One region of the Chromobacterium haemolyticum genome, then DNA from elsewhere that is predicted to be linked to it. Evidence: predicted binding sites of a transcription regulator. Region 1 holds the regulator's gene; each other region holds the start of a gene.

What was found. Region 1 encodes FNR, which switches genes on or off when oxygen is low (the NO sensors DNR and NnrR bind a similar motif). Its sites were predicted from a motif close to TTGATNNNNATCAA; they were not measured.
Region 2: GYH29_RS14365 (formate/nitrite transporter family protein) is a predicted target of FNR. The motif match lies at 3,318-3,331, and genes of this name have one in related genera.
Region 3: GYH29_RS19610 (DUF3149 domain-containing protein) is a predicted target of FNR. The motif match lies at 3,298-3,311, and genes of this name have one in related genera.
Region 4: ccoN (cytochrome-c oxidase, cbb3-type subunit I) is a predicted target of FNR. The motif match lies at 1,720-1,733, and genes of this name have one in related genera.

What each region holds. Positions count from the first base shown of each region.
Region 1 is NZ_AP019312.1:3,971,907-3,977,120, reverse strand. It holds gene GYH29_RS18220 (alanine/glycine:cation symporter family protein) at 1-625, shown strand, start outside; gene hemN (oxygen-independent coproporphyrinogen III oxidase) at 693-2,099, opposite strand; gene fnr (fumarate/nitrate reduction transcriptional regulator Fnr) at 2,209-2,955, shown strand; gene GYH29_RS18205 (DUF1853 family protein) at 3,239-4,162, opposite strand; gene GYH29_RS18200 (RNA methyltransferase) at 4,152-4,931, opposite strand; gene GYH29_RS18195 (inositol monophosphatase family protein) at 5,135-5,214, shown strand, end outside.
Region 2 is NZ_AP019312.1:3,147,473-3,152,686, forward strand. It holds gene pflB (formate C-acetyltransferase) at 1-2,036, opposite strand, end outside; gene GYH29_RS14365 (formate/nitrite transporter family protein) at 2,264-3,091, opposite strand; gene GYH29_RS14370 (HAAAP family serine/threonine permease) at 4,328-5,214, shown strand, end outside.
Region 3 is NZ_AP019312.1:4,253,331-4,258,544, forward strand. It holds gene GYH29_RS19600 (arginine deiminase) at 1-1,083, opposite strand, end outside; gene arcD (arginine-ornithine antiporter) at 1,171-2,610, opposite strand; gene GYH29_RS19610 (DUF3149 domain-containing protein) at 3,094-3,222, opposite strand; gene GYH29_RS19615 (CDP-6-deoxy-delta-3,4-glucoseen reductase) at 3,486-4,514, opposite strand; gene GYH29_RS19620 (NAD-dependent epimerase/dehydratase family protein) at 4,553-5,214, shown strand, end outside.
Region 4 is NZ_AP019312.1:876,498-881,711, reverse strand. It holds gene GYH29_RS03960 (M61 family metallopeptidase) at 1-1,389, opposite strand, end outside; gene ccoN (cytochrome-c oxidase, cbb3-type subunit I) at 1,860-3,284, shown strand; gene ccoO (cytochrome-c oxidase, cbb3-type subunit II) at 3,301-3,915, shown strand; gene GYH29_RS03945 (cbb3-type cytochrome oxidase subunit 3) at 3,919-4,110, shown strand; gene ccoP (cytochrome-c oxidase, cbb3-type subunit III) at 4,107-5,024, shown strand; gene ccoG (cytochrome c oxidase accessory protein CcoG) at 5,179-5,214, shown strand, end outside.

The DNA.
Region 1 (5,214 bases):
GATGATGCTGGGTATCAAGCGCGGTCTGTTTTCCAATGAGGCGGGCATGGGTTCCGCTCCCAACGCCGCCGCGACGGCGACCTCGCGCCATCCGGCAAGCCAGGGCGCGATCCAGATGTTCGGCGTCTTCATCGACACCATGGTGATCTGTACCGCCACGGCGGCCATCATTCTGTTGTCCGGCGTGCATGATCAGGGTTTGAGCGGGGTGGCGCTGACGCAGAAGGCCATCGAGGCCCAGTTCGGCCCGATCGGGGCGTCCTTCCTCGCGGTGGCGATGTTCCTGTTCGCCTTTTCCACCATCATCGGCAATTACGCTTACGCCGAGGGCAATGTCGAATTCATTCGCAGCAACAAGTGGATCTTGTTGGTGTTCCGGCTGATCGTGCTGGCGATGGTGATGTTCGGCGCGGTGGCCAGCTTGCCGCTGGTATGGGACATGGCCGACTTCGCCATGGGCTTGATGGCCTTGATTAATCTGGTGGCCATTGTGTTGTTGTCGCGTTACTTCTTCATCGTGTTGAAGGACTATGAGCGTCAGCTGAAGCAAGGCGAGTCCACCCCTGTGTTCAAGGTGGCGGATTACCCGGAACTGGCGGCCAAGGTGGAAAAAGACATCTGGTAAGCTTTTGCCAGGCTCCAACGATAAATAGCCCGCGTTTAGACGCGGGCTGTTTTGTCATGGGACTGGCTTAAATGGTTTTGGAGTAGCGAGCCTGGGTGCGGCGCTCGCGCAGGTGCTTATCGAAGATCATCGCGATATTGCGGATCAGGAGACGGCCCTTGGGTTCCACCATGATGAAGTCGCCGTCGAAGGAAAGCAGCCCCAGTTGCTGATATTCGCGGATCTGCGGCAACTCTTCCGCAAAGTACTCGGCGAAGTTGATGCCGTGAATTTCCTCCAGCGCTTCCACGGACAGCGAGAAACGGCACATCAGACCCTGGATGATGCTGCGACGAAGGATGTCGTCATTGTCCAGCGTCAGCCCGCGCAGCACCGGCAGATGGCCGCTGTCCAGCGCCGCGTAGTAGCTGTCCAGATCTTTGGCGCTCTGACTGTAGCAGGGGCCGACCTTGCCGATGGAGGACACGCCAAGGCCAATCATGTCGCAGTCCGCATGCGTGGAATAACCCTGGAAATTGCGCTGCAGCCGGCCCTGGCGCAAGGCGGAGGCCAGTTCGTCGTCCGGCTTGGCGAAGTGATCCATGCCGATGAACACATAGCCGGCGTCGGCCAGGCGTTGCACCGAGTCCTGCAGGATGTCCAGCTTGGTTTCCGGCGACGGCAGATCGGCCTCGTTGATGCGGCGTTGCGGCATGAACACGGTGGGCAAATGGGCGTAGTTGTACAGCGCCAGCCGGTCCGGTCCTATGGCGATCACTTTGTCCAGCGTGCGACGCACCGATTCACGGGTCTGCAAGGGCAGGCCGTAAATCAGGTCGACGCTGACGGACTTGAAGCCGGCGTCGCGCGTCGCCTGGATCACCTCTAGAGTTTCCGCTTCGGACTGCACGCGGTTCACCGCCTGCTGCACCGCGGGCTCGAAGTCCTGAATGCCGACGCTGATGCGGTTGAAACCTAATTCGGCCAGCTTGAAAATTGTAGCTGCACTGACTTTGCGCGGGTCTATTTCTATGGAATACTCCCCCTCCTTCAAGAACTCGAAATGAGTCTTGAGCAAGGTCATCAATCGTTCCAGTTGCGCGTCGGACAGGAAAGTCGGGGTACCGCCGCCGAAATGCAGCTGTATCACCTGCTCTCGGCGCCCCAGACAGGAGGCGACCATCTGGACTTCCTTTTCCAGGTAGTCCAGATACAAGTCGGCTTTGCCGCTATCCTTGGTGATGATCTTGTTGCAACCGCAGTAGTAGCAGATAGTGTTGCAAAAAGGTATATGAGCGTACAATGATAAAGGTTTCCGGTTGGCGCCGATGCTGCGCTGCCGTAGCCAGTGGATGTAGTCTCTTTCGGCAAAACCCGGCGTAAAGCGATCTGCTGTCGGGTATGACGTATATCTAGGACCTGTCCCGTCGAGGCGTTCAATCAGAGCGCGGTCGAATTCAAAATGGGCAGGAGAAAATGGGTGGGTGGTCTTCATGTCGTATTTGGATGGCAAAACCTCTGGTGGACTGGTAAATTTGCGGAAATCCTGCGAATTTCGCTTTGATAAGGGTCAAGCTTCGTCGCAAGCTTGTACTAAACATGCCATGTCCGATCAGAACCATATCTCTTTGCATAACCTGAAGGTCTCCTGCTCCAACTGCAGCCTGAAGGAACTCTGTCTGCCAGTGGGGCTCAACCGCGAGGAACTGACCCAGCTTGACGCAGTGATCCGTCAAAGCCGCCGTTTGAAGCGCGGCGAGTACCTGTTCCGCAGCGGCGAGGGCTTCCGCTCGCTGTTCGCGGTGCGCACCGGCTTCTTCAAGACCAGCGTGGCCAGTCAGGACGGCCGCGAGCAGGTGACCGGCTTTCACATGTCCGGCGAACTAATGGGCTTGGACGGTATTTCCGCCAATGTTCACGGTTGCGACGCCATCGCGCTGGAGGATAGCGAGGTGTGCGAGTTGCCGTTCAGCCGCATGGAGAGCCTGGGCCGCGAAATTCCCACCTTGCAGCACCACTTCTACCGACTGATGAGCCGCGAGATCGTTCGCGATCAAAATGTAATGTTGCTATTGGGCAACATGAAGGCGGAAGAACGCCTGGCCGCCTTCCTGCTCAATTTGTCCCAGCGTCTGTCCACCCGCGGCTTCGCCGCCAATGATTTCATCCTGCGCATGAGCCGCGAGGAAATCGGCAGCTTCCTGGGGTTGAAACTGGAAACCGTCAGCCGCACGCTGTCCAAGTTCCAGCAGCAAGGCTGGATCACGGTCGATCACAAGCACATCCAGTTGGTGATGGTGGATGAGTTGAAGGCGCTGATTTCCGGCTGTGCTCACGCCAACGGTCATTGATCCCGCCGCTTCTACGGAGCCGCGAAAGACGTAAGAGCGTGTTTATGATCTCGCGAGACAAGAGGAGGTCAGACGAAAACGGCTGAGAAAGCGGATCGTAAACAGGTTCTTAGAGCCAGTTGAAAATCTAGCGAGCAAGAGCGAGACAAGGCGAAAACCGCTGAGAAAGCGGAATGTACATAGTGGTACATGAGCATTTCGAAGCGGTACTCACCGTGGGGCGTATCACGAAGCGCAGCAGATTATGAACAGCCTCTTAGGCAAGCCATGAGGCTTGCCTTTTTCATTGCGGCGGCGCGCAGTCCGCGATTTGCCGCAACAAGCGCGACAACGGCGCTTCTTGAGGCCATCCCGGCGGAACGGCGAAGCCTCGCGCCACTTCATGCCAGTCGCCGTCCGGGCCGGGTTGCAGTTCGGCAAGCAATTGCGGTGCCTCTGCCTGTTCCAGCCGCGCGCGCAGTTCCGCCGCATCGGCGGTGTGTTCCCGCGAGAGGCGCGCAGGCGCCAGCCAACTGAGCCTGGGCAGCCAGGCCCAGCGGGAGTCCGCGTTCAACGCAGGCCAGTCGCCGCGCAGCGGCCAGTATTGCCCGTATAGCGGCAGGGCGCCGGGCGGCGGTTCCGGCGAGGTGTCTTGAGCGTGGAACAGCCAACCGCTGAGCCGGGCGCCGACCGCGCAGCCGGCAAAGCCTTCCGGCAGCGTCGCTTGCGCCGCGGGGTGACGGGATAGACGCAGCTGGGTCTGCAGCTTATGGGCTTTCAGCGCCCAGGCGTCGCGCAGGCTGGGGCCGGTCAGCGTATCGGCGCTGCGGCCCAGCTGCAGGTAGAACTTGCTGGCGGCTTCCAGGTGCAGCGGTTGGCCGTCCAGGCGCAAAAGGAAGTCGAATTCTCCGACGGTGCGGCCGTCTGGACCGCGCACAGGCAGATTGCTGGCGACTAGTTCGATGTGCGGCGCCAAGCGGAACCAGAACGATAGCAAGCGCTCGGCGTAATGACCCAGGCGGCGGGTGGGCTGGCGCGCCAGCCAGTGCCGCAGCTCGGCGGGATGAGCGTCCAGCGCTTGCAGCAGCGCCGGGCCGTCGGGGCCCAGCAGCCGGTGCGGCGGAATGTCCGCGCCGCTTTTCCAGGGAGAGGGCGCGGTGAGAAGAAAAGCCAGATCGCGCACCGCCGGATGCGCGTAGGGCAGGGTGAACGGCGGCTTATTCGCCATTCGGTCCGGGCGCGTCGCGACGGACTTCGCCGTCGGCAGCACGCTGCACCTGTTTGAGGAAGCCGCGCAGGATGTCGATCTCCTCGCGCAGCAGGCCGGCGCGGTTGAATAGGGTGCGCATCCGGCGCATCATCCGCTCGCTGTTGCGGCGGCGGAAGTAGCCGATCTTGTCCATGGTCTGTTCCAGATGGCCGCAGAAGCCCTCCACCTCGCCCAGCGCCGCCGCGTCGCTGTCGGCGCGCAGATAATCGACGTCCACGCCGGTGTGACTGAACAGCTCGTAGGTCATAACCTGCACCGCCATTGCCAGATTCAGCGAGAAGTAGTCCGGATTGCCGGGGATGGTGACCAGACGGTTGCACTGCTCGACTTCTTCGATCGACAGGCCGAAGGTTTCGTTGCCGAACACCAGGGCCACTTGTTCGCCGTCGCGGGCGCGGGCCACTAGTTCAGGCGTGGTTTGCCGCGGGGTGGACAGCGGGGTGGTCAGCTCGCGGCGGCGGCTGGTCAGCGCGCAGGCGATGGTGACGTCTTGCAGCGCCTCGGCCAGGCTGGGCACCACGGTGGCGTGTTCGAGAAGATCCACCGCCCCGGAGGCCAGGGTATTGGCTTCATCGCTGGGAAACACTTTGGGTTCAACCAGATAGAGCCGGCTCAGGCCCATGGTCTTCATTGCCCGGGCGGCGGAGCCGATATTGCCGGGGTGGTTGGGGCGAGCCAACACCACGCGAATGTTTTTCAGAAAATCAGGTACTTGGGGTTTATTCATCAGCAGTTTCACATTAAAATAGCCGGCTTATCGAAAAAGCCCGCGCGCCGTTTTGCGCGCAAGGCCAGCGCTTGCCGGATGGGCAGGCATGCCGCCTTGCCCGATTGCGCCGGGTTTTTCTTGTTCCTTAACCCAGATTGTTACTAGCAGACGTCGCGTCATGTGGCGGACGTTTGTCATGGTTGAAAGTGTAGAGGCCGTCAATGCATCCGATGCTCAATGTCGCGGTGAAAGCCGCTCGCCGCGCCGGCAGTGTCATCCAGCGCGCGTCGCTGAATCTCGA
Region 2 (5,214 bases), 820 kb from region 1:
CGTTCTTCTTCGCTATGGCCCAGTGCGTCCGGGGTGGCGGAGGCGGTCCAGCTGATGCCGTCCAGCGCGGCTTCATACGGCAGCTTGGCTACCGATGCGCCCGCGGCGACAAAGCCTTTCACGTCGCGGCCGTTCATCGGGTTGGCGCCCGGGGCGAACGGTTCGCCGGCGCGGCGGCCGCACGGGGTGTTGCCGGTTTTCTTGCCGTACACCACGTTGGAGGTGATGGTGAGCACGGATTGAGTCGGCATGGCGTTGCGGTAGAAGTGCGGCTGGGCCTTGATCTTCTCCATGAAGGTTTCGGTCAGCCATACCGCGATGCTGTCGGCGCGGTCGTCGTTGTTGCCGTAAGCCGGGTAGTCGCCTTCGATCTTGTAGTCCACCGCCAGGCCCGCTTCGTTGCGGATGATGTGCACTTTGGCGTATTTGATGGCGGACAGGGAGTCGGCGGCCACGGACAGGCCGGCGATGCCGCAAGCCATGGTGCGCAGAATGTCGCGGTCGTGCAGCGCCATTTCGATGCGTTCGTAGGCGTACTTGTCGTGCATGTAGTGGATGCAGTTCAGCGCCTTGACGTAAGTCGCGGCCAGCCAGTCCATCAGCAGGTCGAACTTGGGCATCAGTTCTTCGTAGGTCAGCACGTCGCTCTTGATCGGCTCGAAGCCCTTGGCCACTTGCACGCCGGATTTTTCATCCACGCCGCCGTTGATGGCGTAGAGCATGGCTTTGGCCAGGTTGGCGCGGGCGCCGAAGAACTGCATTTGCTTGCCGATGCGCATCGCGGACACGCAGCAGGCGATGCCGTAGTCGTCGCCCCAGTGCGGACGCATCAGGTCGTCGTTTTCGTACTGGATGGAGCTGGTGTCGATGGACACTTTGGCGCAGAAGTCTTTGAAGCCGCGCGGCAGCTGGGTGGACCACAACACGGTCAGGTTGGGTTCCGGCGCCGGGCCCAGGTTGTACAGGGTGTTGAGGAAGCGGAAGCTGTTCTTGCTCACCAGGGTGCGGCCGTCCTCGCCCATGCCGCCGATGGATTCGGTCACCCAAGTCGGGTCGCCAGAGAACAGTTGGTCGTATTCCGGGGTGCGCAGGAAGCGCACGATGCGCAGCTTGATCACCAGGTCGTCGATCATTTCCTGGGCTTGTTCTTCAGTCAGCGCGCCGGAGGCCAGATCGCGCTCGATGTAGACGTCCAGGAAGGTGGCGACGCGGCCGAAGGACATGGCGGCGCCGTTTTGTTCTTTCACGGCGGCCAGGTAAGCAAAGTAAGTCCACTGCACCGCTTCGCGGGCGTTGACGGCCGGGCGGCTGATGTCGAAGCCGTACTTGGCGGCCATCTGCTTCAGTTCGTCCAGCGCGCGGAATTGTTCCGACAGTTCTTCGCGCAGGCGCAGCACGTCTTCGTTGAAAACGGCGTCGTCCAGCTCATGGAATACTTTTTGGCGTTCGGCGCGCAGGAAGTCGGTGCCGTACAGGGCCACGCGGCGGTAGTCGCCGATGATGCGGCCGCGGCCGTAGGCGTCCGGCAGGCCGGTGATCACGCCGGATTTGCGCGCGGCCATGATGTCCGGGGTGTAGGTGTCGAACACGCCCTGGTTGTGGCTCTTGCGGTAGTGGGTCCACACGTCCTTGATGACCGGGTCCAGCTTGAAGCCAAAGGCTTCCAGGCCGTTCTCAACCATGCGCAGGCCGCCGTTGGGCATGATGGCGCGCTTGAGTGGCGCATCGGTTTGCAGGCCGACGATGACTTCGCTGGCTTGGTCGATGTAGCCGGCGTCATGCGCAGTGATGGAGCTGCCGCGGTCCGCGGATACATCCAGCACGCCACGGGCGCGTTCTTCTTTCAGCAACTCGCTCAGGGTGTCCCACAGCTTTTGGGTGCGCGCGGTAGCGGGCGCCAGGAAGCTGGCGTCGCCTTCATACGGCTTGTAGTTCAGCTGGATGAAGTTGCGGACATCCACCTTGCTTTGCCATTCACCACCGGTGAAATCGCGCCAGGGGTTGGCTTGAGTCGCGTCACGATTCAGAGCATCCATGTGTGCCTCCTAGTAACTATCAGTAAATGTTGAGTACTGAACATATTGTACATTCGGTTTCGAAAAAAATCGTTTGATCAAGATCAACTGCCGCAGACTAAAACGCGGTGGCCGCCACCGCCGCCCTGCTGGCAAAACCTCACAAAAAACACTTTATTTTCAATGCCATGCAAAACCAAATCAATACGCTGGCATTGTAGCCGGCGCATTACATTCGAAAACGAACATCAAACACTGGTTCCGAGCGCCGTCGCGGCCGGTTTTGCGGCTTCGCGCCGCGCCGGCAGGGTGTGGCGCTCCAGCAGGTAAACCACCAGGCCCACGCCCAGCGCGCCGCCGGCGATATTGCCCAAGGTGGCCGGAATCATATTGTGCAGGATGGCGGCGGCGTCCAGGCCTTGCATGCCGTGCAGCAGGGCCAGCGAGAAGAAGGCCATATTGGCGATGCTGTGCTCAAAGCCGGAGAAGAAGAACACGAAGACCAGCAGCAGGATCATCAGCATCTTGGCGGCGTCCCCGGCCATGCGCAGCGGCACCCACACCGCCAGACAGATCACCCAGTTGCACAGCGCGCCCTTCCAGAAGATTTCCCAGCCGCCGGCGTGCACTTTGTGCGCGGCCACGTTGAACAGCAGGTGGTCGGCCGGCAGGCTGCCCATGCCGCCTGCTCCGGCGAACACCGCGGTGAACAACAGCACACCCAGCAGATTGCCCAGGTAGACCATGGCCCAGCTGCGCAGCAGGTTGCACACGCGGCAATCGCCGCTAAGCACGCCCACGCTGAAATACATCACATTGCTGGTGAACAGTTCCAGCTTGCAGACGATGATGCTGACCAGGGCCACGCCAAAGAAGCCGGCCACGGCGATGTAGTAGCCGGGGGAGCCGACGGCGAAGAAGACCTGGCCCAGCTTGAGGCTGACGCTGAGCACGACAGCGATCAGCGCGCCGGCCATGCCGGCGCTCAATAGATAGCGTCCGGGGTGCTGGCGCAGCACGGTCTGTTTGGAGGCGGCTTCAGCCGCGACGTAGGCGAGTGTGGAGGCGTGGTTCATGTTTTTCATTTCGCGAGCTTGGGCAGAGCCGCCTGCGTGCGGGTCAACCTTATTAGGAAGCCTATCAACTGACTATGCCGTCTCTAAGGCTGCCCGGCGGAGAGGCCGGCTCAAGCCCAGTTGCTGCAATGCCTTTGTTGGCTGCCTGGGTGGTTGGTTCCCACGCGAACGGGTGCACGGATTGTTGGTTCACGAAAATTTTATGTTCGGAATGCTTCATTCTTGTTTGATAACCATCAAACCTAGGTCTTTCCGTCGCGCGCTCGGATTCACAACTTTCACACCTCATATTCGCCGCATCCGTTTTGACTACTCAGGACTCAGGTGTGATGCCGCTTTTTCCAGAAAGAGGCCGTCGCCCGCATAACAGGCGCGATAACAAACACAAAAAATACATTGAAAATCATTAGCATAGATACAAAACGAATGTTTGAAAGCCGTAGTCATGTTAGAAAACAACCAAATATTGTTCGTTTTGAAATATTTTTGTTCGTTTTCGAACATATTTTATGCCTTAAATTTCATATTTTCATACTTCCCAGAGCGCCGCCAGCTTTGCTGATATAGTGGCTCCCCTATGGAGGCACAGGCCATTCCGCTGCTTGCAAGCCCCCGCCCCCAAACCCTCCCCTCTAAGCAAAACCCCAACATACCCTTTAATAGTCAATGACTTAAATAAGAAAACACAAACACACCCCCAGTTTGAACAGACAACAGCGAGGCAGCCTACGCGCAAGAGCGGATATGCCATTCCGGTGTTCGAAAACGACAAAGCTAGCTCGAACAAGCTGTTGCAACGGCAATTTTTCGACACAGCCTGCTCGAATCCATTCAGACATGAAAAGCAAAACAACACGAAAGCAAGACAAATCGAAAATTGGCACACTTTTGAATAGATCCGTTTTTCTTGAAACAATCATTCATCAAACACGATTTTGAGCAATTTAATGCCAATAAAACCAAATTATCATGTTATTTGTAAGTCATGGGTTCTAAATAGTATTTGTTCGGATGTTCGTTTTGCTTCAAAATAAAGTTGATTAGAATCAACTGATGTTCTGAAATGTGTAACCACCGCAGTACAACTGCCTATACCATGCACATCAATGAAAGCCGGCAATCACTAATCAGCGGTTCCAGCTACTGACCAAAAGTCTAGCAAGAGATGAAAACGACGCGCCGCCGAACGACGCGCCAAAACGATTACCCCATTTGTCTTTAATGAAGGCCAATATCATGTCTCAAGCCGTTTCCACCCCCCTGCCCAAATCAGGCGCTTCGTCCTCCTGGACCAAGCAAGATACCGTCTGGATGTTGGGCCTGTACGGCACCGCCATTGGCGCCGGCACCCTGTTCCTGCCCATCAACGCCGGCATCGGCGGCCTGTGGCCGTTGATCGTCATGGCGCTGCTGGCCCTGCCGCTGACCTTTTTCGCTCACCGCGGCCTCACCCGTTTCGTGCTGTCCAGCTCCAAGCCGGGCGCGGACATCACTGAAGTAGTGGAAGAGCACTTCGGCGTGGGCGCCGGCAAGCTGATTACCCTGCTGTACTTCTTCGCCATCTACCCCATCTTGTTGGTGTACAGCGTGGCCATCACCAACACCGTGCAGTCCTTCATGGTCAACCAGTTGGGCGTATCCGCTCCGCCGCGCGCCATTCTGTCGCTGATCCTGATTCTGGGTCTGATGGCCATCGTGCGCCTGGGCGAGAAGATGATCGTCAAGGCCATGAGCGTGCTGGTTTACCCCTTTGTCGCCTGCCTGATGCTGCTGGCCCTGTACCTGGTTCCGGAATGGAACGGCGCGGCCATCCAGCAAGCCGGCAGCCTGGGAGACGCCCTGTCCCACGGCGCGTTCTACAAAACGCTGTGGCTGGCCATCCCGGTAATGGTGTTCTCCTTCAACCACTCGCCCATCATTTCTTCCTTCTCCGTTGACCAGCAGAAGCTGCATGGCGACGCCGCGGAACCGGCCGCCGGCCGCGTGCTGATCCGCGCTCACGTCATGATGGTGCTGTCCGTGATGTTCTTCGTGTTCAGCTGTGTATTCAGTCTGTCCCCGGCCGACCTGGCCGCCGCCAAAGCGCAGAACATTTCCATCCTGTCTTACCTGGCCAACCACTT
Region 3 (5,214 bases), 280 kb from region 1:
GACCACGCGGCGATCCAGCGCCACCACGTTGTTGCCGTCGTCCCACTGTTCGCGTTCGCGCTGGTAAGCGTCGCCGCCGGTCTGGATCACGCGGATTTCCTTGAGACCCAGCGCCTGGCGCACCACTTCCACCAGGTGCACGCCCTCATGGCGTTCGAAGCGGATTTCGCCTTCGCGGTCGCCGGCGTACATGCTGGTGCATGTAATGTCGTCCACCACGTCCGGGAACAGCGACAGCAGGTCGATGTCGAGGAAGCTGAACACGGTGTCCAGGTGCATCGCCGCGCGGGACTTAGGCATCTGGCAAGCGATCACGCGAGTGGCGCCGCCTTCCTTGCCCAGCACGCGCTTGGCCACTTGCACCACCGCCTGCGGGCTGGTGCGTTCTCCCATGCCGATCAGGACCACGCCGTTGCCGATCGGCATCACGTCGCCGCCTTCCAGCGTGGCCGGGCCGTGTTCCTGGTCGCAATCGCCCCACCATACTTTCACCTTGCCGGCGAACATCGGGTGGAATTTGTAGATGGATTGCAGGATCAGGGTTTCCTGACGGCGCGCCGGCCAGTACATCGGGTTCAACGTGACGCCTTCATAGATCCAGCAAGACGGGTCACGCTGGAACAGGCTGTTAGGCACCGGCGGCAGTACGAATTCAGACTGGTCCAGATAGCCGCCGAACAGGCCTTTCGGATCAAACGGCAGTTCGAACTTGGCGATGCCGCCCACCAGATGCTCGGCCAGTTGCGACGAAGGCATTTCGTCCAGCCAGCTGCGCAGGTCGCGCAACATGCCGATACCTACGTTGTCGGCCTTGACCTTGCGATCCAGAATCCAGGCGCGGGAGGCCTTGTCGTCCAATACTTTGGCCAGCGCATCGTGCACTTCCACCACTTCGATGCCGCGGGAGCGCATTTGCTCAACCATGTAGGCGTGGTCTTTCTGTGCGCGCTCTACCCAGATGACGTCGTCGAACAGCAGGCCGTGGCAGTTGTCCGGGGTCAGGCGCTTATGCGCCAGGCCGGGACGGCACACCATCACAGTTCGCAACTTGCCACACTCGGAATGAACACCAAACTTGGTCATGACAAACTCCTTAATGATATTGGGGGAGCTGGTGGAGGCCCGAGGATCTCGCGCGCCTCCGGTAATCTTCTTACTTCTAAATCCGACTTAGAGCGTCAGCGCTCCGGTGAGCAACTCGTAGCCGGCGAACAAACCCGCCACCACGATCAGCGCAGCCAGTATCGCTTCCGGACCGGTGAACGCTTTCTCGCCGCGTTCCTTGCGAGCCCACAGGTAGAACAGCAGACCCGGAGCGTACAGCACCATCGACAGGAACAGGTACTTCAGGCCGGCGGCGTAGATCAGCCAGATGCCGTAGACCGAAGCGATGGTGGCGATGCCGAACTCTTTGCCGCTGGACTCGCCCTGGGCGTAGCCCTCGCCGCGCTTGGCCACCAGCAAGGCATAGCCGGCGCACAGCAGGTAGGGAATCAGAATCATCGAGGTGGCCAGCGACAGCAGCGCCAGGTAGCCCGCGGAACTGAACAGCGTGATGATCAGGAACAGTTGGATCAGACCGTTGGTCAGCCACAGCGAGGCGGCCGGAGAACCATTGGCGTTGGTGGTGCCGAATACCTTGGGCATCACGCCGTCCTTGCCTGCCAGGTAGGGCGCTTCGGAAGCCAGCAGCGTCCAAGCCAACAACGCGCCGCCCACGGAGATCACCAGACCGGCGTTCATCAAGTTGGCGCCCCATGGACCGATGGCTTTTTCCAGCACATAGGCGGTGGACGGGTTTTTCAGCGCGGCCAGTTCAGCCTGGGTCATGACGCCCAGCGACAGCACAGACACCGCAACCAGCAAGGCGATGGTCAGCAGGAAACCAATCACAGTGGCCTTGCCCACTTCTTTCATGTTTTCCGCACGGCTGGAGAACATCGATGCGCCTTCGATGCCGATGAACACCCATACCGTCACCAACATGGTGCTCTTCACTTGGTCGACAACCGAGCCGAGTTTGGTCGAGCCCCAGAAATCCAGGTTAAAGGTATCCACTTTGAAGGCGAAGATAACCAGCAGAATGAACAACGCCAGCGGGACCAGTTTGGCTACGGTGGTGATGGTGTTGATGAAGGCAGCGCCGTGCACGCCGCGCAGCACTAGGAAGTGCAAGGCCCACAACAGGATGGATGCGCAGACGATGGCGGTGGTGGTATTGCCCTCGCCGAACACAGGAAACCAGAAGGCCAGCGCCGAGAACATCACCACAAAATAGGATACGTTGCCGATCCAGGCTGAAATCCAGTAACCCCAAGCCGAGTTGAAGCCCATGTAGTTGCCGAAACCCGCCTTGGCGTAGCCATAAACGCCGCCTTCAACTTCCGGCTTGCGGTTGGCCAGCATCTGGAAGGCAAATGCCAGAGTCAACATCCCGAAGAAGGTAATCACCCAACCGATCAAGATAGCGCCGGCTCCGGCACCCGCCGCCATGTTCTGAGGCAGCGAGAAGATGCCGCCACCGATCATGGAGCCCACCACCAGAGCGGTCAGCGCGCCAAGCTTGAGCTTGGGAGCGCCGCCGCCTTGGGTTTCAGTTTCCGTAGACATTTTCGTTCTCCGTGAGAGTACATTAACCTGCAAATCTGTTGTTATATAATTAAATTCTTATCATCTGAGACAATGGTATACCTCGGATTTAGTGATCGCCAGAACAGTCGAACATCCGTTTGACCTGCATCAAATAGCTTCCCCTGCCCTATCTCACCCACTATGGCAATAGAACAAAAGCTTTATAGAACTCACCCATAAGAATGACAAAATAATAAAATGTGCAGCGCACAAAATATTTGCTTACTTTTCTTTTAAATAATTATTAATTATTACTGCGTGAAATATTGCGGGAGACAATTCAGAAAGGGGATATTCCGGCAAGCAGAAATCAAGACAAGCGCCTATCGACGTGATAAGCGATAAAAGAACGCGGGATCAAGAACAAGGCGTAAAACGCAAAAAAAAAAGTGGATGCGGCCCACCACCGCATCCACCAACACACACATCAAGAGGATAAACACATGCTGTTTGCTCAGACGCTCACTCCGGCTTTTTCACGTTCTTGAAAATCGCCACCAGAGCGCCTAGCACCACCAGGGTAGTCACCACAATGGTCACCAAGCTTAAAATGCCGACATCGTCGGAGAGAAGCAGAGTCAGAAGTTCCATCGCCACTCCTTTTCCGGGGCCACGCCCCATATAGGTTTCTTGACCCTCATCTTAGCCAGTTGGGGCGCCCGCCCATTGACCCAAATCAAATGGCATGCCTCACAAATTTGATGCAAGACAAATAAAAAGCCCCTGGCTCTAGCCAGGGGCTCATTTCCTAAAAATCAGCAACTTATATCATTACAGTTGCTCGAAAAGCGATACAGTCCGGATCCGTTCCATCTCAAAAATTGGCGCTCGTCATCCACGTCGAGCCGATGCGCTCACTTGCTGCCGCCCATATCCTTGGACAGGAAAAACGCGTCGGAAAAGAATTCATCCTCCGGCAAGCCGCGTTCGCGCGTGAAGCTGCCGTGCGCGGCCTCCACCATCAGCGGCGCGCCGCAAGCGTAAACCTGATAGCCGGACAAATTTTCGAAATCCTCCAGCACCGCCTGATGAACGAAGCCGGTACGGCCCGCCCACTCGTCTGTCGGCAGCGCGTCGGACAATACCGGTATGAAGGTGATGTTGGGGTTCTGCGCCTGCCAGGCCCCGGCCAGTTCCGCCATATAGAGGTCGGCCTTGGTCCGCGCGCCCCAATAGAACACCATCTCGCGCTGGATTCCGCTGTGGATCGCATGCTCGATAATGCCCTTGACCGGGGCGAAGCCGGTGCCGCTGGCCACGAAGAGGATGGGCTTGTCGGAATCCTCGCGCAGGAAGAAGGAGCCCAGCGGGCCCTTGAAGCGCATGATTTCGCGTTCCTTCATCTGACTGAACACGTAGTCGGAGAACGAACCGCCAGGTTGATGACGGATGTGCAACTCTAGAAAAGCGTCGTCATGCGGCGCGTTGGCGATGGAGAAGCTGCGCTTCTTTCCATCCTTCATCAGGATGTCGATGTATTGACCAGCCTTGAACTGCAGGCGCTCCGATACCGGCAACTTGAGCTTGAGCACCGCCACGTCGTGGATTTTCTCGATTTTCTCTACACGGCACGGCAAGGTCTTGATCTGGATATCGCCCGCTCCAGCCACTTCGCGAGCCTCGATGGTGATGTCGCCCTGAGGGCGGGCGCAACAGAACAGAGCCAGCCCTTGGGCGCGTTCGGCCTCGGTCAGGGCTTTTTCCTGGAAACCATCCTGGCTCACTTCGCCATCCACTACCTTGCCTTTGCAGGCGCCGCATGCCCCGTCACGGCAGCCGTAGGGCAGGCCCACTCCCTGACGCAAAGCCGCTTCCAATACGGTTTCATGCGGCTCGACGCCAAATGTATGCCCGCTGGGGAGCACTTTCACCTGCGCTGTCATCTGTTTCCTCTACTCAATATCTGGCTAAAATGCGCATCATGCGAACCCTGATGATCATCGGCGCCGGCGATGTCGCGCGCCGCGCTTTGCCGGAACTGACCCGCCGCTGGCGAGTGCTGGCGCTATGCCGCTCAAGCGCGAGCGCCGAAGCGCTGCGCCGGCAGGGCGTCACGCCCATCCGGGGCGATCTGGACAACCCCGTCACTTTGCGCCGATTGGCCGGCCTGGCCGACGATCTGCTGCTGACCGCTCCCCCCCAGGAAACCGGCCGCAAGGACTTGCGCATGCGCAAGTTGTTGTCTGCGTTGGCAAAAGGTTGCAGGATACCACAGCGCCTAGTCTATATCAGCACCAGCGGCGTGTACGGCAATGCCGATGGCGCTTTGCTGGATGAAGGCGCCCGTCCTCGCCCGCACAACGATCGCGCCTTCCGACGCTTGGACGCCGAAACCCAATTGCGAAGCTTTGCCGCAGCCCACGGCAGTCAACTGACCGTGTTGCGCGCACCGGGCATCTACGCCGACAATCGCCTTCCGTTGAGCCGTTTCGCCTCGCAAACGCCGCTGATCCGCCCGGAAGAGGACAGCTGGAGCAATCACATCCACGCCGACGACCTTGCCGCCGCCTGCGTGGCGGCATTGCGGCAATGCCGCGGCGGCCCTCGCGTATACAACGCCAGCGACGATCAGCCGCTTCCAAT
Region 4 (5,214 bases), 2.2 Mb from region 1:
CAGTTCGGCCAGCGGCAGGGGCTCAACGCCGCGCAGCGCGCGATCGAAAAAGGCCTTGAGATCCAGGCCGGTAACGGCCTGCGCCTGTTTTTCCCACTCGTCCTCGGCCAAACCCTTGCCGTCGTCCAGCCACTTGCGCCACAGCGCCCGCATCACATCGTCCAGCGACTGACGGCCCTGGCTGTCGCGGCGTATGGTCAAGTCCAGCGCCAACGCGGCCAGCGCGCCCTTGGTGTAATAGCTGACGATGCTGTTGGGGCTGTTTTCGTCTTGCCGGTAATATTTGGTCCAGGCTTCGAAACTGGATTGCTCCAAGGTCTGCTTCAGGCGGCCGGCGCCGCGCTCCACGCCGCTGATGGTTTCCGCCAGCAGGCCCAGATAGCGCTTTTCATCGATCAGACCGCAGCGCACCAGGCTCAGGTCGTCGTAATAGGAAGTGATGCCCTCAAAGGCCCACAACAAACGGGTGTAGCCTTCCTGGTTCAGATCATAGGGCGTGAACGCCGCCGGCTTCATCCGCTTGACATTCCAACTGTGGAAGTATTCGTGGCTGATCAGACCCAACAGTTTCAGATAGCCGTCGCCGATCTCCTCAACGCCCTGTTGCGGCAAATCGTCGCGGTTGGCCACCAGCGCGGTGGAAGCGCGATGCTCCAGACCGCCGTAGATGTCTTTGCCGACGAAAAGCATGAACACATAGCGCTCGAACGGAGCCGGCTCGCCAAACAATTTGATCTGGTATTCGCAAATTTTCTTGGTGTCGCGCGCCAAGCGCTTGAGGTCGGCGCGGAAACGACCGGAGACAACGAATTCGTGCGGTACGCCGCAGGCTTTGAAGCTGACTCGCTCGAAGGCGCCCAACTCCACAGGATGGTCGATCAACTCGTCGTAGGAAGCCGCCTGATAGCCGCCGAAGCCGGTTTTCTTGTCCGCGCCGCGCGCCGGCAGACTGGTCGCCACTTTCCAATCGGCGTAGGCCTTGCCTTCCGGCGGCAGGATCTCCACCGCGCAGGCCTCGTTTTCATAGCCGTCCACCGCCAGGAAAACGCTGCTGCCGTTATAGAAGCCGCGCTCCGCGTCCAGATACGCTCCGCGCACGGACAGATCAAACGCATAAACTTTATAGCGCAGAACCAGCACGCCCTTGACCGGCGCGGCTTGCCAGCTGTTTTTTGTCAACTGGACCAGCTGCACCGCTTTTCCCGCGGATTCCGCGCGAATTTCCACAATATGCCTGGAGAACTCCCGGATCATGTAACTACCGGGAATCCAAGCCGGCAAGGAGAAAATCTGGCCGTTCTTTGCGGGTTTGGAAACGGTCAGGACGACCTCGAAAAGATGCGCCTCAGGGGCGCGGGGACATAGGGTGTAGCGGACGGAAACGGTCATGATCTGCCTGCAATCGTTGCAAAACCTTCTTATTTTAGCACTTGCCGCGGGTAAACGCTGCGTTTTATGACATCTTGATCCAGGTCAAGAAGGCTGGGCCGCCAGACAATACAATCTCGCCAGTAGCAACAGTATTTGCAAGAACTGTCACGCTCGCTTGAGACATAAATAAAGACAAATGGGAAAGCGACATCCCCGGCCGTCCAAACTGGCCCGATATGGGTAATTGATTTAGAATGCCGGGTTAACTAAATGGGGAAATTGCGCTGTCGCAATACGGGATGAACTGCTAATACAGACATCAGTACCGCTGCGATCTGGGTCAAGCGCTTGATTTTAATAAAAGTCGTTTTCCCTACGGCTTCGTCTGGATACAGTCACATCAGTACAGATTGGGACAGTCGCCCGGACTTCAAGCCGTCGATTAGATATGTCACGTTCTGAGTTAGCAACCTTGGAGAAAACCCTAAATGGAAACGCAATCCACTTATAACTATAAGGTGGTGCGCCAATTTGCCATCATGACCGTCGTGTGGGGCATTGTCGGCATGTTGGTGGGCGTCATCATTGCGGCCCAACTGGTCTGGCCCGATTTGAACTTCGGCCCATGGTTCCACTTCGGCCGCCTGCGCCCGCTGCACACCAATGCGGTCATCTTCGCCTTCGGCGGCTGCGGTTTGTTCGCCACTTCCTACTACGTAGTGCAGCGTACCTGTAACGTCCGGCTGATCTCCGACAAGCTCGCCGCCTTCACCTTCTGGGGCTGGCAACTGGTGATCGTGCTGGCCGCCATCACCTTGCCGCTGGGCCTGACCACCAGCAAGGAGTACGCCGAGCTGGAATGGCCGATCAAGCTCCTGATCGCGGTGATCTGGGTTGTTTACGCCATTGTTTTCTTTGGCACCATCGCCATCCGCAAGGTCAAACACATCTACGTGGCCAACTGGTTCTACGGCGCCTTCATCCTGGCCGTGGCCCTGCTGCACATCGTCAACTCCGCCTTCGTGCCGGTGTCGCTGTGGAAATCCTACTCCGCCTACTCCGGCGCCGTGGACGCCATGGTGCAATGGTGGTACGGCCATAACGCCGTGGGCTTCTTCCTGACCGCCGCCTTCCTGGGCATGATGTACTACTTCATCCCGAAACAGGCTGGCCGTCCGGTTTACTCCTACCGCCTGTCCGTAGTGCACTTCTGGGCGCTGATCTTCACCTATATGTGGGCCGGCCCTCACCACCTGCACTACACCAGCCTGCCGGACTGGACCCAATCCGTAGGCATGGTGTTCTCCCTGGTGCTGCTGGCCCCGAGCTGGGGCGGCATGATCAACGGCATCATGACCCTGTCGGGCGCTTGGCATAAGCTGCGCACCGACCCAGTGCTGAAATTCCTGGTGGTATCGCTGTCCTTCTACGGCATGTCCACCTTCGAAGGCCCGATGATGTCGATCAAGACCGTCAACGCCTTGTCTCACTACACCGACTGGACCATCGGCCACGTGCACTCCGGCGCGCTGGGCTGGGTGGGCTTCATCACCATCGGTTCCATGTACTACCTGATTCCCCGCCTGTTCGGCCGCGAATCCATGTTCAGCCTGAAGCTGGTTGAAGCCCATTTCTGGCTCGCCACCGTCGGCGTGGTGCTGTACATCGCCGCATTGTGGATCTCCGGCGTGACCCAGGGCCTGATGTGGCGCGCGCTGAACCCGGACGGAACCCTGACCTACGCTTTCGTTGAGGCGGTCAAAGCCACCTATCCGTACCACTTCGTGCGTCTGCTCGGCGGCTTCCTGTACCTGCTCGGCATGTTCCTGATGGCCTACAACACCTTCCGCACCGTAACCGCGGGCCGTGCCGTAGACGCCAAGATCCCGGCCATCACCGCCCACGCTCATTGAGGCGCAAGGAAACATCATGGATAAGATACAAAAACTGATCGAAGAACACGTCGGCTATCTGATCGTGTTCACCCTGCTGGTCGTCAGCGTGGCCGGCCTGGTGGAAATCCTGCCGCTGGCCTTCCAGAAATCGACCACTCAGCCGGTGGCCGGCGTCAAGCCCTACACCGCCGTGCAACTGGCTGGCCGCGACATCTACATCCGCGAAGGGTGCCACACCTGCCACACGCAGATGATACGTCCGTTCCGCGCTGAAACCGAACGCTACGGTCATTACTCCGTGGCCGGCGAGTCGGTCTACGACCACCCCTTCCTGTGGGGCTCCAAGCGCACGGGCCCGGACCTGGCCCGCGTGGGCGCCCGCTACTCCGACGAATGGCATCGCGTGCACCTGATCAACCCGCGCGACGTGGTTCCCGAGTCCAATATGCCGGCCTTCCCGTGGCTGGCCAAGAATCTGGCCGACGCCGACATCGTGCCGACCAAGATGAAGGCGCTGCGCCTGGTGGGCGTTCCCTATACCGACAAAGACATCGCCGAGGCCAAAGCCCAGGTGGAAGGCAAGTCGGAAATGGACGTGCTGGTCGCTTACCTGCAAGGCCTGGGCCTTGCCTTGAAGAACGTTCGTTAAGCCATGGACTGGGTAACCATCGGGCGCTCGCTGTTCACGGTAGTGTGCTTTGCATTCTTCATCGTGGTGCTGGGCATCGCCTACAGCAAGCGCTCCAAGAACCGGTATGAGGATGCGGCCAACTTGCCCTTCCTCGACGACGACAAGGTGCAGGAAGCGGAACAAGACCAAGCTTCCAACGGAGCAAAAAAATGAGTGATTTCGTGAGCGAATTCTGGAACATCTGGATCACCGCGATCGTGCTGGGCGGCCTCGTTTGGCTGACCTATCTGGTGTTTTCACAATCCAAGATCAAGGTGCAAAAGGGCGAACAGGTTGAGATCACCGGCCACGTGTGGGACGGCGACCTTTCCGAGTACAACCACCCGCTGCCGCGCTGGTGGATGTTGATGTTCTACGTGACCCTGGCCTTCGCCGTGGTCTATCTGATCCTGTACCCTGGCCTGGGCACCTGGAAAGGCGTGTTCGGCTGGACCTCGGTAGACCAGTACAAGAAGGAACGCGCGCAGGCGGAAGCCAAGTATCAGCCGCTGTACGACCAATTCCTGAAACAGGACGTCAAGGCCGTGGCCGCCGACCCCAAAGCTCAGGAAATGGGCAAGCGCCTGTTCCAGACCTACTGCGTGCAGTGCCACGGTTCCGACGCCCGCGGCGCCAAGGGCTTCCCCAACCTGACCGACAATAAGTGGCTGTGGGGCGGCGATATCAAGACCATCCACACCACCATCTCCGAAGGCCGTCACGGCCAGATGCCGGCCTGGGGCGCGGCGTTCGGCGAGGAAAAGGTCAAGGACGTGGCCAACTACGTGCTATCCCTATCCAAGCGCAAGCATGACGCGGAGCGCGCGGTGCGCGGCAAGGAAACCTTCGCCACGGTCTGTATCGCCTGCCACGGCGCGGACGGCAAGGGCAACCCGCAACTGGGCGCCCCCAACCTGACCGACAACAACTGGTTGTACGGCGGCAGCGAGAAAACCATCATCGAAACCATCACCAACGGCCGCAACAACCAGATGCCGGCCTGGAAAGACTTCCTGGGTGAAGGCAAGGTGCATCTGTTGACCGCTTACGTCTGGGGCTTGTCCAACAACCCCAAAGCGCCGCAATAAACCGGTACTGATCTACTGCCCGCTCATGCGGGCAGTATTCTTTCGCGAGGATGTTATATGATTTCATATAACATCTCCGCTCCGATGCAGCCGCGCATTTCGCCAAGCCCATATCCCCATGGCCTTGGCCAAATCCGCAGAGAAGGAAACGCCCATGTCCGATTCGCTCAAGGAAATCCCGATCAAGGTA